Regions from separate parts of the Parapusillimonas sp. JC17 genome, predicted to be linked through region 1. Evidence: riboswitches for the same ligand, from Rfam matches in the RefSeq annotation. Region 1 holds a riboswitch; the other holds the start of a gene.
The links. A riboswitch is a leader RNA that binds a small molecule or an ion and turns the genes downstream of it on or off. The one in region 1 is predicted to bind glycine.
Positions count from the first base shown of each region.

Region 2: it holds a riboswitch for glycine, as region 1 does, so the genes downstream of both, ACSBPU_RS07605 (D-amino acid dehydrogenase) here and gcvT (glycine cleavage system aminomethyltransferase GcvT) in region 1, are expected to answer to the same signal.

Region 1 is NZ_CP197474.1:3,733,581-3,742,434, reverse strand. It holds gene ACSBPU_RS18105 (translocation/assembly module TamB domain-containing protein) at 1-1,432, shown strand, start outside; gene dcd (dCTP deaminase) at 1,509-2,072, shown strand; gene ACSBPU_RS18095 (arginine/lysine/ornithine decarboxylase) at 2,151-4,412, shown strand; gene ACSBPU_RS18090 (NAD(P)/FAD-dependent oxidoreductase) at 4,443-5,681, shown strand; gene ACSBPU_RS18085 (Bug family tripartite tricarboxylate transporter substrate binding protein) at 5,745-6,173, opposite strand; glycine riboswitch at 6,306-6,397, shown strand; glycine riboswitch at 6,469-6,579, shown strand; gene gcvT (glycine cleavage system aminomethyltransferase GcvT) at 6,645-7,739, shown strand; gene gcvH (glycine cleavage system protein GcvH) at 7,783-8,160, shown strand; gene gcvP (aminomethyl-transferring glycine dehydrogenase) at 8,203-8,854, shown strand, end outside.
Region 2 is NZ_CP197474.1:1,579,311-1,588,164, forward strand. It holds gene ACSBPU_RS07585 (ABC transporter ATP-binding protein) at 1-460, opposite strand, end outside; gene ACSBPU_RS07590 (pirin family protein) at 682-1,560, shown strand; gene ACSBPU_RS07595 (phosphorylase) at 1,780-2,655, shown strand; gene ACSBPU_RS07600 (YkgJ family cysteine cluster protein) at 2,857-3,348, opposite strand; gene ACSBPU_RS07605 (D-amino acid dehydrogenase) at 3,424-4,665, opposite strand; glycine riboswitch at 4,705-4,792, opposite strand; glycine riboswitch at 4,793-4,883, opposite strand; gene ACSBPU_RS07610 (PACE efflux transporter) at 5,049-5,522, shown strand; gene ACSBPU_RS07615 (LysR family transcriptional regulator) at 5,542-6,447, opposite strand; gene ACSBPU_RS07620 (M20 family metallopeptidase) at 6,603-7,730, shown strand; gene ACSBPU_RS07625 (IclR family transcriptional regulator) at 8,009-8,791, shown strand.

The sequences.
Region 1 (8,854 bases):
CACTGCGACGACTTTGCTGCATGCGACGCCCGGCGGCGGCATGCGGATAGAGCCGAAGGACATCAAGCGGGTGCACATCGATGCCGACGTGGACGACCTGGGCTGGACCAGCCTCTTCCTGGGCGATGCGATGGAGCTGGGCGGGGCGGTCCAGGCGCGTGTCGATCTGGAAAGCCGCCCAGACGGCAGTTGGAACAGCAAAGGCGACATCACGGGACAGAAACTGCGCGTGATCCGGATCGATGACGGTGTCCGGTTGCTGGATGGAACCCTGGCGGCTCGCCTGGACGGCGAGCGCGTGGTGCTGGACAAGCTCAGCTTTCCGGCGCTCCTGCGCGTGACGCCCAAAGAATGGCGTACGGCCGAATGGGTCGGAACCAATCCCGAGGCCAAAGGAGGAAGCCTGGTCATCAGCGGAGATTGGAACGTGCTCCAGTCGCGCGGGACGATCAATGCGGAGCTGCATCGCTACCCCATTTTGCAGCGTTCCGACCGCTACGCCATGATGAGCGGCAAGCTGGTTCTGGAAGCGGAGCTGCCCAAGATCTCGATCACCGGCAAGCTGACCGCCGATGCGGGATGGTTCGACCTGGACATGCTGGGCGGCATTCCCACCGTGGACGGCGACGTGGTGGTCATCCGGCCTGGCCAGAAGCAGAAGGAACCCAGCGCGCCCATGGATGTTTCCATGGATATCGAGGTGGACCTGGGACCGCGCTTCTACCTTACCGGCTATGGCGTCAACTCCGGCCTGGTGGGACAGATGCGCATCATCATGGCCGACGGCCGGCTAAGCGGCATTGGTGCCTTGCGGACGCGTGGCGGGGCCATCGAGGCCTATGGGCAGCGCTTGCAGCTGCGCCGCGGCACGATCACCTTCCAGGGAGACATCACCAGCCCGGTGCTCGACATCGAGGCCTTGCGCACCGGCCTGGCGGTCGAGGCGGGCGTGCGGGTGGCCGGGACGGCGAAGCGGCCGCGCATTGACCTCGTGTCCTATCCTGCCGTCAGCGAGATCGAGAAGCTGTCCTGGCTGCTGTTCGGCCATGGACCCGACAGCGGCGGAGGCGACGTGGCGCTGTTGTTCTCGGTCGGAAGCTCTTTCCTGGGCGACGGCGAGCCGTTCTATCGAAAGTTCGGCATCGACGAGGTCAGCATGCGCTCAGGCGAACTCGGCGCGGCCGGCAGCATTCTTCCAGTCGAGAGCGTGGTCAGCGGCCTGGACAGCGGCACCAGCGATATCGAGCGCAAGTTCGTGCAGGTCAGCAAGCAGTTGTCTCGGGGCTTCACGGTCAGCATCCAGCAGGCCTTGTCCGACACAGGCACGGTGGGGCGGGTCAGCTACCAGCTGGCGCGGGGCTTGACGGCCGAGTTGACGGCGGGCACGGTGAACGGCCTCGCCCTGGTGTATCGATGGTTTTCAAGGAATTGAGCGGTTTTTGCGTAACAGCCGATGCACTGTCACCTGGTGGGGATAAAATACGCGCCAATGTTATAAGGTAAAGGCTATGAGCATAAAGAGTGATCGCTGGATCCGGCGTACCGCCGGTAGTGGCATGATAGAACCGTTCGAGCCCGGCCAGGTACGCACGGTCGATGGCAAGCGCATCGTCAGCTATGGCACAAGCAGCTATGGCTACGATGTGCGCTGCGCCGACGAGTTCAAGATATTCACCAACATCAATTCCACCATCGTCGACCCGAAGGCTTTCGACGAGAAGTCGTTCGTGGATTTCAAGGGCGACGTCTGCATCATTCCGCCCAATTCCTTTGCACTGGCCCGCACGGTCGAGTACTTCCGCATTCCACGCAGCGTCCTGACCGTCTGCCTGGGCAAGAGCACGTATGCGCGCTGCGGCATCATCGTCAATGTCACGCCGCTCGAACCCGAATGGGAAGGCCACGTCACGCTGGAGTTTTCCAACACCACGCCGCTGCCGGCCAAGATCTATGCCGGCGAGGGCTGCGCACAGATGTTGTTCTTTGAAAGCGACGAGGTCTGCGAGACTTCGTATCGTGACCGAGGCGGCAAATACCAGGGGCAGCAGGGCGTTACCCTGCCCCGAACCTAAGACGCCGACAGGCCCCGGGCTTGCTGGCGGTTCCCGTCCGTCCGTTTTGAATGATCACGCTCCAGGGAGCACTACCCCATGAAATTTCGTTTTCCCATCGTAATCATCGATGAAGACTATCGCTCCGAAAATGCGTCCGGATTCGGCATCCGGGCACTGGCGGCGGCGATCGAGGCCGAAGGCGTCGAAGTGCTGGGTGTTACCAGCTATGGCGACCTGAGCTCATTTGCGCAGCAGCAAAGCCGCGCCAGTGCGTTCATTCTGTCCATCGACGATGAGGAATTCGACGTCGACTCGCCCGAAGACGTGGCCAACGCCATCAAGAACCTGCGTTCCTTCATCGGCGAACTGCGCTTCCGCAACGAAGAAATTCCCATCTATCTGTACGGCGAAACGCGTACGTCGCAGCACATTCCCAACGATATCCTGCGGGAATTGCACGGCTTCATCCATATGTTCGAGGATACGCCCGAGTTCGTGGCGCGGCACATCATCCGCGAAGCGCGCGCCTACCTGGACGGCCTGGCACCGCCCTTCTTCCGTGAACTCGTGAAGTACGCGTCCGATGGCTCCTATTCCTGGCACTGCCCGGGGCATTCGGGCGGCGTCGCTTTCCTGAAGAGCCCGGTGGGGCAGATGTTCCACCAGTTCTTCGGCGAGAACATGCTGCGCGCCGACGTCTGCAATGCCGTCGACGAACTGGGCCAGTTGCTGGACCACACCGGCCCCGTCGCCGAATCCGAGCTCAACGCCGCGCGCATTTTTCACGCCGACCACTGCTTTTTTGTGACCAACGGCACGTCCACATCGAACAAGATCGTGTGGCATGCCAACGTGGCATCGGACGACGTCGTCGTGGTGGACCGCAACTGCCACAAATCCATTCTGCACGCCATCACCATGACGGGCGCGATCCCGGTGTTCCTGCGGCCTACCCGCAATCACCTGGGCATCATCGGCCCCATCCCGCTGGACGAATTCGATCCCGAGAACATCCGCAAGAAGATCGAGGCCAATCCGTTTGCCCGCAATGCAAAGGACAAGCGTCCCCGCATCCTGACGCTCACTCAAAGCACTTACGACGGCGTGATCTACAACGTCGAGATGATCAAGGAAAAGCTGGGCTCGGAGATCGACACCCTGCACTTCGACGAGGCATGGCTGCCGCACGCGGCTTTCCATGACTTCTATAAAGACATGCACGCCATCGGCGAAAACCGGCCGCGCAGCCCGGATGCCATGATCTTCGCGACGCACTCCACGCACAAGCTGCTGGCGGGGCTGTCTCAGGCATCCCAGATCACGGTGCAGGATTCCGAGACGCGCCGGCTGGACCGCAATGTGTTCAATGAAGCCTACCTCATGCACACCTCGACATCGCCGCAGTACGCGATCATCGCGTCCTGTGACGTGGCGGCGGCAATGATGGAGCCTCCCGGCGGAACGGCGCTGGTCGAGGAAAGCATCAGCGAAGCCATGGATTTCCGCCGGGCAATGCGCAAGGTGGAATCCGAGTTCGGCAAGAACGACTGGTGGTTCAAGGTATGGGGTCCGAACCGGCTGGTCTCCGACGGCATCGGGAACCGCGACGATTGGTTGCTGCAGTCGGGCGACGAATGGCACGGCTTTGGCGACCTGGCCGAAGACTTCAACATGCTGGATCCGATCAAGGCCACCGTGGTGACGCCGGGTCTGGATATTTCCGGAACCTTCGCGGAAACCGGGATACCCGCCGCGCTGGTGTCCAAGTATCTGGCCGAGCATGGCGTCGTGATTGAGAAGACCGGCCTGTACTCGTTTTTCATCCTGTTCACCATAGGCATCACCAAGGGGCGCTGGAACACCCTCTTGACGGCCTTGCAGCAGTTCAAGGACGACTACGATCGCAACCAGCCCATGTGGCGCATCCTGCCCGATTTCTGCAAGGAGCATCCTCGCTACGAGAAAATGGGGCTGCGCGACCTGTGCCAGCAGATCCACGAGGCCTATCGCAAGTACGACCTGGCGCGGCTGACGACCGAGGTCTACCTGAGCGACATGGTCCCCGCCATGAAGCCTTCGGACGCCTACGCCAAGATGGCGCACCGCGAAGCGGAACGCGTGAGCATCGACGAACTGGAAGGGCGCGTAACAGGCGTGCTGCTTACCCCTTACCCGCCGGGCATCCCCTTGCTGATTCCGGGCGAGCGTTTCAACAAGCGCATCGTCCACTATCTGCAATTCGCCCGCGAATTCAATGCCAAGTTCCCGGGTTTCGAAACCTACGTGCATGGTCTGGCGCAGGATATGGGACCGGACGGCATGGGCCGTTATTACGTCGACTGCATCAAGGAAGACTAGGGTCTGTCGAGGCTAGGGGGCCGTAACGCAATGTTCGACGTCGCTGTGATCGGCGCCGGGGCGGCAGGCATGATGGCCGCCGCCGTCGCGGGCCAGCGCGGCCTGCGCGTGGTGCTGATCGACCATGCGCGGCGGCTGGCTGAAAAAATCCGGATTTCGGGTGGCGGGCGCTGCAATTTCACCAACATCGGCACCACGCCCGCCAACTTCATTTCGCAAAACCCCGATTTCTGCCGGTCGGCATTGTCTGCCTACACGCCCAGGGACTTTCTCGACCTGATCCGCAAGCACGGCATTTCCTGGCATGAAAAGCATCGCGGCCAATTGTTCTGCGATGAATCCAGCGAAGACATCATCGACATGCTGCGGCGCGAGTGCGAGGCCGGCAAGGTGTCGTGGCGCATGCCGTGCGCAGTGAGCGAAATCCAGCGTGAGGCGGACGGGTTCCGCCTCGCTACAGATCAGGGCCCCATCGAGGCTCGCCAGCTCGTCCTGGCGACGGGCGGCATGGCGATCCCGCAACTGGGCGCCACGGATTTCGCGCTGGGCATCGCCCGCCAGTTCGGCCTGAAAGTCGTGGAGCCGCGTCCCGCGCTGGTTCCGCTGACCTTCGATCCGGCATCATGGGCGCCGTTTTCCGAGCTCAGCGGCGTGGCGCTGGAAGTATGCGTGCGCAGCAAGCCGGAGGGTGGCAAGGCAACGTCCGGCAGGGCGCGCGGCGTGGCACCGGCCGTGTTCCTCGAAGATCTGCTTTTTACGCATCGCGGCCTGTCCGGCCCGGCGATCCTGCAGATCTCCAGCTACTGGAACCCCGGCGAGACCATACATATCGATCTTGCTCATGCACAGGATCTGGAGCGCGAGCTGCTGGACGCGAAGCCCGGCAGCCGCCAGCAACTTGGCACGGTGCTGGCCGGGCTGTGGCCCAAGCGGCTGGCCGAACAACTGCTTGCGACGCTGGATTCCGCCGCGCCGGACCTGGCCACGCGCAGACTGGCCGATGTGCCGGACAAGACGCTGCGCCGGCTCGCGTCGCGCATCCATGACTGGGCGCTCATGCCCAGCGGCACGGTCGGATACAAGAAGGCCGAGGTCATGCGCGGCGGCGTGGACACGCGCGGCCTGAACCAGAAAACCATGGAGGCACGCAGCGTGCCGGGTCTGTACTTCATCGGCGAAGCGGTGGACGTCACCGGCTGGCTGGGCGGCTACAACTTCCAGTGGGCATGGGCCTCCGGGGTGGCCTGCGGGCGGGCGCTGGCAGGCTGACCGCGGCGGTGCCGTTGATGCGGGCGACTTCGGTTCCTGTCCGGAACGCCCGCGCGTCATCGCCTATTCGACGTTGATTTTCTGTTCTTCGATCAAGGCGGCAAGCAGCTTGCGCTCGTCGAGCAGCAGTTGGCGGAACTGCCGGGAGTCCAGCGTTTTCGTTTCCGCGCCCAGGCCGTTATAGCGCTCTTCCACATCCTTGTCAGACAGCGCCTTGGCCAATTCCTTGTTCAAGCGCTCGAGGATTTCGGGCGGTGTGCCCTTGGGCGCCCACATGCCGAACCAGATATCCAGGTCTGCTTCCTTGAAGCCCAATTCGCCCACGGTGGGAGCGTCCGGGAAGAAGGGTGAGCGCGTGGCACTGACGATGCCCAGCAGCTTGACCTTGTTCGTACGGATATGGGGAAAGGCGATGCCCGGATCGCAGACGAAGTCCGCCTGGCCCGACAGGACGTCCTGCAGCGCCGGGGCGGACTTTTCCCTGAGCGACATGAGCCATACCCTGCATTACCTGCTGAAGCTGCTGGATAACATGAAGCTGCTGGACGGCGAACAGCCGGCTGACGAAGAGCGGAAACCGCTTTGAATTCAGGGCGCTTTCGAGTTATTCTTACGGGCTGCTGTTCACATCGAGTGGGAGAGCGCCGGCTTTTCCCCGGCCGCCGAAGGCGCAATTCGCCCAGAATCGCTCAGGCACCCCGTACCGCTCGTGTATTGCTTTGCCTGGGGTCAGACCCCTTTGCGTCAGGGGTCAGACCCCGTACGGGGTCTGACCCCGGGCCAAGCAAGACAGCATTCTGGAGAGACTCAGGCCGCCGCATATTGGCCGGCCGGGCGCCGAAGGTGAATACCCCTTGACCAGGGGCCAACTCTCAGGCAAAAGGACAGAAGGGCGATGCGGCCAGCGTGTTAGCTGGCTTACGTCGTATTTCCATCAGTCGTTTTCCCGTCACCGGAGCCCCCATGTCTTCTACCCTAAAGCAAACCCCCCTGTATGCGGTGCATATCGAATCCGGCGCCAAGATGGTCGATTTCGGTGGCTGGGACATGCCCGTGTCCTATGGGTCGCAGCTCGAGGAGCACCACGCCGTGCGCCAGGATGCCGGCATGTTCGACGTCTCGCACATGCTGAATGTCGACGTGAAAGGCGCAGGCGCCAAGGGCTACCTGCAGCGCCTGCTTGCGAACGACGTCGCAAAGCTGACGGTGCCGGGCAAGGCGCTGTATTCCTGCATGCTGAACCCCGAGGGCGGCGTCATCGACGACCTGATCGTCTATTTCTTTGGGCCTGACGATTGGCGCGTGGTCGTCAACGCCGGCACGGCCGACAAGGACGTGGCCTGGATGCAGAACGTGGCCCGGTCGGGAGGATTCGATGTGCAGGTGCTGCCCCGGCGCGACCTCGCCATGCTGGCGGTGCAAGGCCCCAATGCCCGCGAACGGGTATGGGCTGCTCGTCCGGGCTGGAAGGCCGCAACGGCCGAGCTCCAGCCCTTCACCGGCGTGGCGGTGCCAGACGGCGCGCTAGTGGCCCGAACGGGCTACACCGGTGAAGACGGTTTCGAAATCGTGCTTCCGGCCGCTCAGGCAGAAGCCCTGTGGCGCGACCTTGCCGCGCTCGGCGTCCGCCCCTGCGGTCTGGGCGCACGCGACACCTTGCGCCTGGAAGCCGGCATGAACCTGTATGGCCAGGAAATGGACGAGCAAGTGAATCCGCTGGTCTCGGGCCTGGCATGGACGGTATCTTTCAAGGATGCGGACCGCGGTTTCATCGGACGCGATGCGCTCGAGGCCGCCGAAGTCGACCGCGGCCTGGTCGGCGTGAAGCTGCTGGAGCGCGGGGTGATGCGCGGGCACATGAAAATCCGCAGCGACAAAGGAGACGGCGAGCTCACCAGCGGTTCGATGTCGCCGACCATGGGGATTTCCATCGGCATGGCGCGGGTCCCCGTGGGCGTGCAGCCCGGCGATGCGGTCCAGGTCGAGATCCGGGGCAAATGGCTGCCCGCCCAAGTGGTAAAAATGCCTTTCGTACGCAACGGCAAAGTGATTGCCTGATTCAAGTTCCTAAACACTAATATCAATACAAACGGGGTAACACATGACTCTTCCCACCGATCGCAAATACACATCCTCCCACGAATGGGTCAAGCCCGAAGGCGACCTGCTGCTGGTGGGCATCACCGATACCGCGCAGGATCAGCTGGGCGACCTGGTGTTCGTCGGCGACGTCAACACGGGCGCGCAGCTTACGGCCGGTGAAACCGCCGGCGTCGTGGAGTCGGTCAAGGCCGCCTCCGACATCTACGCGCCGGTGAACGGCGAAATCGTGGAATTCAACGAGGCGCTGAACGATCAGCCCAACCTCATCAACGAAGCGGCTTTCGATACCTGGATCTACAAGCTCAAGCCCGAGAACATGTCCGATATCGACGGCTTGCTCGATGCCGCCGGCTACCAGGCTATTTCCAACGATTGATGGCATTTACCCGCCGCGAACCCGTTTTTGTTTAGGTCGACTATGTTGCGTGAACTTGATCCCCATTCCGATTTCATCCCCAGGCACCTGGGCCCGTCTCCAGCCGATCAGGCAAGAATGCTGCAGGCCATCGGCGCGCCCGACCTTCATTCGCTGATCGCCGAGGTCGTGCCGGACAGCATCCTCAAAAGGGGTGCGCTGAAGCTTCCGGCGGCGCGCAGCGAAGCGGATGCGCTGGCGGAACTCAAGGAAATCGCGGGACGGAATCAGATGTTCCGCAACTACATCGGCCAGGGTTACTACGGTAACCACGTACCCAACGTCATCCTGCGCAACATCCTGGAAAATCCCGCCTGGTATACGGCATATACGCCATACCAGCCCGAGATTTCCCAGGGCAGGCTCGAGGCCCTGCTGAACTACCAGACCATGGTGGCCGACCTCACCGGGCTGGACATCGCCAACGCTTCGCTGCTGGACGAGGGCACCGCCGCGTCCGAAGCCATGACCTTGGCGCGGCGCGGCTCGCGTTCCAAGAGCAAGGTGTTTTTCGTATCGCAGCATTGCCATCCGCAGACGATCGAAGTGGTCCGGACTCGAGCCAGCGGCCTGGACATCGAAATCGTGGTCGGCGATGAATCCCAGGGGCTGCCCGACTGCTTCGGCGTGTTGCTGCAGTATCCGCACAGCCTGG
Region 2 (8,854 bases), 2.2 Mb from region 1:
CGCGGGGTTCAATGACCAGCGCCCGAGCCAGCGCCACGCGCTGGCGTTGCCCGCCGGAAAGCTCGCCCGGATAACGCTTGGCCAGGTGCCCGAGCTCGACACGCGCCAGGATGTCGCCGACTTTCCCGGCGATCGCCTGGCTGGAAAGCTTCCGTACCCGCAAGCCATAGGCCACGTTGTCGTAGACGGTCTTGTCGGGGAACAAGGCATAGTCCTGGAAGACCATGCCGGTTTCGCGCTTGTGTGCGGGTAGCCGCGTAATGTCCTGCTTGTCAAGGAAAAGGCGGCCTTCGTCAGGGACGATGAAGCCGGCGATCATGCGCAGTAGAGTCGTCTTTCCGCAGCCGCTGGGGCCGAGCAGGGTGAAGAATTCTCCGTGCCTGACGTTGAGGTTGAGACGATCGATGATCGTGACGTCGCCGTAACGTTTGCTGACGCCGTCTATTGATATTTCTGCCATAAGATCTCTTGGAGCGCACTCCGCGGTCATGATGAATGCCGGATTGTGACAGAAAAAAGTCTATATATGACAAATCATAAAAAGATTGGTAACGGTTTTGGAACGATGACTTTCATATTTAACGGCTTATCGGCAATTTTGAAGCTACCTATAATGAATTCATCGTTCTCAAGGCCGTCTCCGATAGCGGCGGCCGCCCATTCCATTCGCTGGAGGACACCATGAATACCGTCGCTTCCATTCCAATCCTGCAAGAAACCGTGTCGCGCCCCCGTTTCGTCGAGCGTACGTTGCGCGGCCAGGCCACGTCAGACGGCGCCGGGGTCAAGCTGACCCGCGTCCTGACCCAGGATCTGCAAACGAGGTTGGACCCCTTCCTGATGCTCGATAATTTCGGCACCGACAATCCGGATGACTACATCGGGGGATTTCCCAACCATCCTCACCGGGGGTTTGAAACCATCACCTACATGATTGCGGGGCGTATGCGCCATCGCGACAGCGCGGGCAACGAAGGCTTGCTTCAGAACGGCGGCGTCCAATGGATGACCGCCGGCCGGGGCGTCGTTCATTCGGAGCTGCCCGAGCAGGAAGAGGGCAGCATGGAAGGGTTTCAGCTGTGGCTGAACTTGCCGTCCTACAACAAGATGGCCGAGCCCTGGTACAAGGACATCCAAAGCGAGACCATCCCGGAGGTCGCTCCTGCGCAGGGCGTGAAGGCGCGCATCATCGCGGGGGCCAGCCATGGCATACAGGGCGCCATGCAGCGCGAAGTAACGGAACCGCTATACCTGGACATCCATTTCGATGCTGCGGGCGAGTTCCGTCAGTCCATCGCGCCTGAGGCCAACGCTTTCATCTATGTCTACCGGGGCGCGGTCGAGGTGGCCGGCAAACCGGTAGCGCTGCATCAGATCGCCATACTCGCCAACGATGCGGCGGACGGCGCCATCATCAAGGCGCAAGGCCCCGCGCGCGTCCTGCTGATCGCCGGAAAGCCCTTGAACGAGCCCATCGCGCAGTACGGTCCGTTCGTGATGAACACCAAGCAAGAGCTGATGGACGCCTTTTCCGATTTCCAGGCCGGGAAATTCGTTTAGGGGTCAGACCCCGGCCGGCCACAGCAGAATCGGACCCTCGATCCATTGCGTTGGGGTCAGACCCCATACGGGGTCTGACCCATGCGGGGCACGGCTGGGTTGGACTCTTGAGCCATTGCGTTGGGGTCAGACCCCATACGGGGTCTGACCCCGGCGATGCGGGTGCAGGGGCTGACCCTTTACAATGCCCGGATGAGCATTGAGCAATAGGGGGAAAGCATGACGACTGCATTCATGAAGGCCGTTGATGAACGCGCGGCCGATGCGCTGGCATCGGGCGCCTTGCAGCCCATCCAGGCCGAACAAGTCGAGATCACCGACGGCGGCCTGCCTTTCATTGTCCGGTGGCTGTCTTCGCTGGCGGCGAAGAACGTGGCCAAGCCCGCGATGCCGGGCGGTCCGCGCGATCCGGATTTCAATCCCTTCCTGTCGCCCGAACCGGCATTGACGGTCGGGCCTTTCGGCGATCACCATGTCGCCATCCTGAATAAATTCCCGGTATGCGATCGCCATCTCGTCCTGGCGCGTCGGGAATTCGCGGAGCAGCGGCAGCCGCTCGCTTACGAGGACTTCTGGGTGCTGGCCAGCCTGCTGTCGGAATCGGGAGGGCTCGGCTTCTACAACGGCGGCGGGCCGGCGGGCGCCAGTCAGCGGCATAAGCATGTGCAATGGCTGCCGGCGGCGCCCGGCAATGCCAGCCTGGATCCCCTGATCGCCCATCTGTCGGCGGACGCGCCCGAGTTGGCGCTCGAAGAACATGCCGTCCTGCCGGTCAGGCACGTGTTCGCCCGTGTGCTGGCACAGCGGTCGGCGGACATCGATGCGTCTGCGGCCAGCATGTCCGGCGCCTACGGTCTTGCGTGCGCGAAGCTGGGCCTGGAGCCCGACGAAGAAGGGCTGATGCCGCCTTGCAACATGCTGGTTCAGAACGGCTGGATGCTCCTGGTGCCACGCAAGCAAGAGCATTCTCACAACGTGTCGGTCAACGCCCTGGCCTTCGCAGGCGCCTTGTATGTGAAACACCCCGAGCACGTCGCACCCATCCGGAAGGCCGGGCCGCTGGCCGTGCTGGCCGAGGCGTCCTGGGAGCGTTGAACTGGGGGGCAGACCCCGTACGGGGTCTGACCCCGGGCCGAAAATGGGGCCTGCCGCTTGTTCATTGATTTTGGGGTCAGACCCCATACGGGGTCTGACCCCAGGCCGAAATTGGGAGCTGCCGCTTGTTCGTTGATTTTGGGGTCAGGCCCCGCATGGGGTCTGACCCCAGGCCGAAAATGGGTCTGACCCCAAGGCAGATCAGGCAGCGACGTCGCCACGGCGGGGCGGCGTATTTCCCGGGTCGAGGTCGTCGTCTTTTGTGATGGCCGGCAGCGGCGGCAGGCCGATCTTCATGCGGACGCGCTGGCAGTCCGGGTTGGGAGAACCATCTTCTTGCCAAGCCGGAAATTCACGGCACGGCGAAGGGCGCTGCTCGTAGATGGCGCAATGGATTCCGTCCTGGCCGAGCTCTCCTCGCAGCGCGATGCAGCGCTTGCCGCCATATTCCGTGCCTTTCATGCAGGCGCGCAGGGGTCCCACTTGCGTGACCAGTTCGGGAGGGACCATGCCGCCGCGCTCATCGGCGATTTCCCCGCAATAGAAGGAAACCCTGAAGTGTGCGCAGCATGCTCCGCAGCTGAGGCAGGGATTGGTGTGAGTGTCGTCGTTGGCCGCCGATTTGCCTCGCGGCGATAGGCGCGAAAGCTGCGCAATGGAAAAGCGCTCATCGAGCATGATGGTGTTCGGCACGGAAAGTGGAGCGCAGAGTTTACTACGCCATTTTCCGTGCGCGGGACGACTTACAAAATAAAATATTCCATGGGTTCAGGCCGCCACGGCGACCTGGGTTCTGGCGCCGCTGCGGGCGATCTCGTCGACCAGCATCTGCGCCGTGATCGGCGACAGTGTCCAGCCCAGGTGCCCATGGCCCGTATTGTAGAAGACCCCGGGCCGTCTGCCCGCCTTCACCCGCGGCATCATGTCGGGCATCATGGGCCTCAGTCCCGTCCAAGGAATGACGCGTGAAGTGTCAACCTGCGGAAAATGGCGGTGGACCCAATTGGTCAGGGGCAGTATCCGGTCGGCGCGGATGTCCTTGTTGTAGCCGTTGAATTCCGCCGTGCCCGCTACCCGGAAGCGATTGCGCCCCAGGCGGCTGGTCACGATCTTGGCTTCTTCGTCCAGCAGGCTGACCCAGGGAGCCCCCGCGATGCTTTGCTCGTCTTCAAGGTTGACCGTGATGGAATACCCCTTTACCGGATAGATATTCACACGGTCGCCCAGCATCGAGGCGAATCGCCGGCTGGCCGTGCCGGCGCAGACGATGACGGCATCGGCGTCCAGGTGCTCGGTGGATGCCTGCCTGATGGTTAGTCGATGGCCTTGCTCCAGGGCGGAGATATCGGTGACTTCCGTGTCCATCAGGAAGCGCACGCCCTTGCGCTCGCACGCCTGCGCCAATCCGCGCGTGAACTTGTGTATGTCGCCCGTGGCGTCGGAGGGCGTGTAAAAGCCCCCATAGCATTCGGTGGTCAGCGTGGGTTCGATGTCGCGCGCCTCGGCGGGTGTGACTTCGTGGCGTTCGAGGCCGCCTTCGCGCAATAGCGCATTGACCCGCCGACCGGCTTCGAAGCTTTTCCGATCGTGGAACACATGCAGGATGCCGCGTGTTTCCAGGTCAAAGTCTATGCCTTCGTCTTCCGCCATCTTGTACAGATGCTGGCGTGCTTCGATGGCGAGTCGTGTCGTACGCAGCGTGTTCTCTCGGTAATTGCCGATATGGCGGACGAACTCCGCCATCCATGAGTACTTGTGCCAGCTTGGGGATGGGTTGACGAGCAGCGGGGCATCGCGGCGCAGCATCCAGCGCATTCCTTTCAGAACGGTCGAGGTGCTGTTCCAGACTTCTGCGTTGCAGGCCGATAGCTGGCCGCCATTGGCATACGACGTTTCCATGGCGCAATAGCGCAGGCGATCGATGACGGTAACCGCATGGCCTTGCTTGGCAAGGGCGTAGGCGGACGTGACGCCGCTGATGCCGGCGCCGATGATGGCGATATGGTGCATGAGAGCTCCAGATAGATGTGGTCGCCGCCGAATGACGGCGACGCCCCATCTGTCCGTTTACCTGAGAGTTTCACCCTTGCCGGGTTCCCCTTCGGTGGGCGCCCAACGCGCCGCTCTCCAGATTGTCCTGACCGTTGCAGTCCTGTGGCCTGAGAGTTTCCGGGGCGGTTGCTCCGTCGGCGCCGGCATGGATGGCCGGACTCTTCTGCATGATCTTTATATGGACGAGCAAGAGCGTAGCCGGATTCCGGAAAGAGCTCAATTGGGGATAAACCCGTGGTACGGTCAACATGTCAGAAAAACTGATAGAAGCTGACTTTTTTCGGGGCTGAGGCGGAGGTATATTTCTTTCGGTTCAATCAAAGTATTTATGGAGTCGCACCATGCAGGGCGTCAAACGCAAGGTGGTTTATGTATCGCTTTATGAGCTCATCGCCGTCATCCTGACCAGCGTCGCGCTGGCGATGCTCGGGCATGCACCGGGCCATGCAGGCGTCGCGGCCGTTGCCGCATCCTTGATTGCGGTGGTCTGGAATCTTGTCTGGAATGCGCTTTTCGAGCACTGGGAATCCCGCCAGACGATCAAGGGCCGCAGCGTGAAGCGCCGCGTGGCGCACGCCATCGGCTTCGAAGGCGGCCTCATCGTGGCGTTCGTGCCTTTTTTCGCATGGTGGCTGAATGTATCCTGGTGGGAAGCATTCGTGCTGGATCTGGGCTTCATCGTATTTTTCCTGGTCTATACCTTCGTGTTCAGCCTGATTTTCGACAAGGTGTTTGGGCTGCCTGCATCGGCCATGCAGCCAGCTCCCTCGATGAAAGCCGGCCCGCCCACGTCCGAGGCGCGGCAGGCCGCCTAGGCCCTGGTTGATGCAGGCTCTAATCGCCGATCTGGCGCGGGCCCCGTACCTGCCTGACCAGCTCGATGAAGCGGCGCGCGCCCAGCCCCAGGGGTCGATCCCGCAACCAGACGACATCCACCCACAGCTGTAGCTGATTGCTGATGTTCTCGAAAGTGATCTCGACCAGCGTTCCGCTCTGGGTGAGCGGCTGCACCAGGGAGCGCGGCAGGTAGGCCCAGCCCAGTCCCGACCGTACCAGGCTCAGCGTGGCCAGGTAATTGTCGGTTCTCCATATCTGCCGCGCCACGACGACGCGGGGATCGGTTTCGTCGGCATCTCGGCCGGCCACGACGATTTGCCGGATATCGAGCAATTCCTCCTGGCGCAGCATGCTGCGGCCGTTCGAGAACGCGGGATGATCGGGGGCGATGACGGCGACCAGGATTTCGCTGCTGAATTCCTGAAAGGCCTCATGCTCGTTGGTGGCGGGACGCTCGAACACGATGGCCAGCTGGGCGCTGTCCTGTTCGAGCATGCGAAGCGCGTCGGCCTGCGGCGCCGAGAGCACTTCGACCTCGAGCGATGGGAATTCATTGGAAAGCAGGACCAGGGGATCATTCCAGGGTGCGGACAGCAGCTCGGGCGCAATAGCCAGCGTCAAGCGGCTTTCCAGGCCCTTGTGCAGGGCGAGCGCATGGGTCTGCAATTGGCGCAACTGACCCGCAAGCTGTCGCGCCTGGGGTTCCAGGGCAAGTGCGGCGCTGGTTGGCCGGGGTTCGCGGCCTGAGCGGTCGAACAAGGCCAGGTCGAGTTCCGCCTCGAGCTGCGCGACCATCATGCTGACCGCGGACGGTACACGGCCCAGCCGCCGGGCGGCAGCTGAAAAGCTGCCGGTGTCCAGCACAGCAAGAAATACCTTGACGTTTTCCGTCGTGAAGGCCATGGCGCCTCTTTCATCCTTCAGTTTATTTGATATGAGTGTAATGCAACCTGGATTTCCTGGCGCCATGTGTCGCGGAGCGGGCAGGTAGAATGGTTTGCGCTTGGCGCCGCGCGTCCGGCTTCAGCCTCTTGTCTAACATTCACATGGAAGGTGCAATGAACAGGGAAACCACGGAAAGCCTCGTCGCAGGCATCGAGGAATGGGTGCGGCTGGAATCGCCGACACACGACCCGGGGCGGGTCGGGCAGATGATGCAAATGGCCGGGGAGCAAGCGCGCAAGCTGGGCCTGAGCGCGAGTATCGAGCCGTTGGCCGGCGACGTGGGGCCCTTGCTATGCGTCAGTAATCGCAAAACCGGGGATGATCGACCGGGCATACTGATTCTCGCGCACCTCGATACCGTCCATCCCGTCGGCACGCTGCTTGAAAACCCGGTCCGGCAAGAGGGCGACCGCCTGTACGGCCCCGGCACGTACGACATGAAGGCCGGCGCTTACCTGGCGCTGGCCGCCATGGGGCAGGCGACCGCAAACGGCGGCACGGCGCTGCCCGTCGATTACTTGTTTTCGCCCGACGAGGAGACCGGCAGCCACGCCTCGCGGGCCAGCATCGAACATTACGCGGCGCGTGCGCGCTGTGTGCTGGTGACCGAACCGGCAAGGGCCGACGGCGGACGATGCGTGACCGCGCGCAAAGGCACGGGGATGGTCACCCTTACCGCGCGCGGTCGGCCGTCGCATGCTGGCGTCGCACACGAAAAAGGACGGAGCGCGATCAAGGAGATGGCGCACCAGGTCCTGGCGCTCGAAGCCATGACCGACTATGCACGAGGCATCACCGTCAGCGTCGGCACACTGAAAGGCGGCACCGCCACCAACGTGGTCCCGGCCGAATGCAGGGCGGTCGTCGATTTCCGGGTGCCCGATCGGGAAGCGGCCGAATTCATCCTGTCGCGCATCAATGCGCTGAAGGCCGTCGACCCCGACGTCGAACTGGCCGTCAAGGCGGAACTCAATCGCCCGCCCATGACGCGCAGCGACGGAACGGCGAAATTGCTGGCCGTCGCCCAGGATTGCGCGCGTCGTGCCGGATTCGAACTCGAAGAGGCCCCCATGACCGGAGGCGGCAGCGACGCCAATTTCACCGCCGCCCTGGGCATCCCTACCATCGACGGCGTTGGCGCGGATGGCGATGGCGCCCACACCTTGAACGAGCACATCCTCGTCTCGACACTGGAAAAAAGACTGGAGTTCTGGCGGCTGCTGCTGGCTGAACTGACCTGATTCGGGGTCAGACCCCATGCGGGGTCTGACCCCTTTTCCGAGGCGGCCAGGTTGATCGAAGTTCAGACCCCGCATGGGGTCTGACCCTTTTTCATAACGATGATAAGGTTGCCCGGGGTCAGACCCCTTCATGACGGTTGTTCGGGGTCAGACCCCGTATGGGGTCTGACCCCCTCTACCCGCGCCGTTTTCCATCAAATGGAATTGTTCTTCCCGCAGCCCGCGCCGCGCCTATAATGCCATCCGGCGCCCGAAGTCGGCGCATCACAGGAGCCATCATGGGAGGTAAAGCGGCACAAGGCGACGTTGGAACGATAGAAAGGGCGGTGCAATTGATGAAGCATATGGCCACTGCGGGACGCAGGGGGCTGCCGCTCACCCGGCTCGCTTCGGACACCGGCCTGCCTTATTCCACCGTGCACCGCCTGTTGCAGCGGCTGATACAGCAGCGGATGGTGGTGCAGAACGAGTCCAACAAGCGCTATCTGCTTGGCCCGCTGGCCTTCGAGCTGGGCGTGGCGGCCTCGATGTCCTTCGATCTGCGCGAGCCCTGCCGCCGTTACTTGCTATCCCTTGCCGAAGAGGTCGGCGATACCGTGTACCTAACTGTGCGCAGTGGCGCGGACGCGGTCTGCCTGGACCGCTACGAAGGGCCGTCGCCCGTTCGCGTACTGACGCTGGAGGTCGGCAGCAGGCGGCCGCTGGGCCTGGGCGCGGGCGGCTTGGCAATGCTGGCCTTTCTGCCCGAGGAAGAGCGCGAAGCCCTGATCGCCAGCTTGGCCACCGATGTTCCAGCCAAAGGCGGAAGCCGCCTTGAAATCGATTTGCACAAAGCGGTCGCGCGCTGCAGGAAGGACGGTTATGCTTTTATCCGGAACCAGGTCAATCCGGGTGTGTCCGCCGTGGGCGTACCCTTGTTCGATTCTCTGGACCAGCCCATCGCCGCGATCAGCGTGGCCGCCATCGACGGGCGCATGGGCCCGGCCCGCATACAGTCCCTGGCTTCCATCCTGCAGACCCGGGCAAGGGCCATACGCAAGGCGCTGAACGCCGCAGCTTGAGTCCTTCGCGCAGATCATTTCCATCCAATGGAAAACTGTGGCGCATTCGGCGCGGGGCTCTCT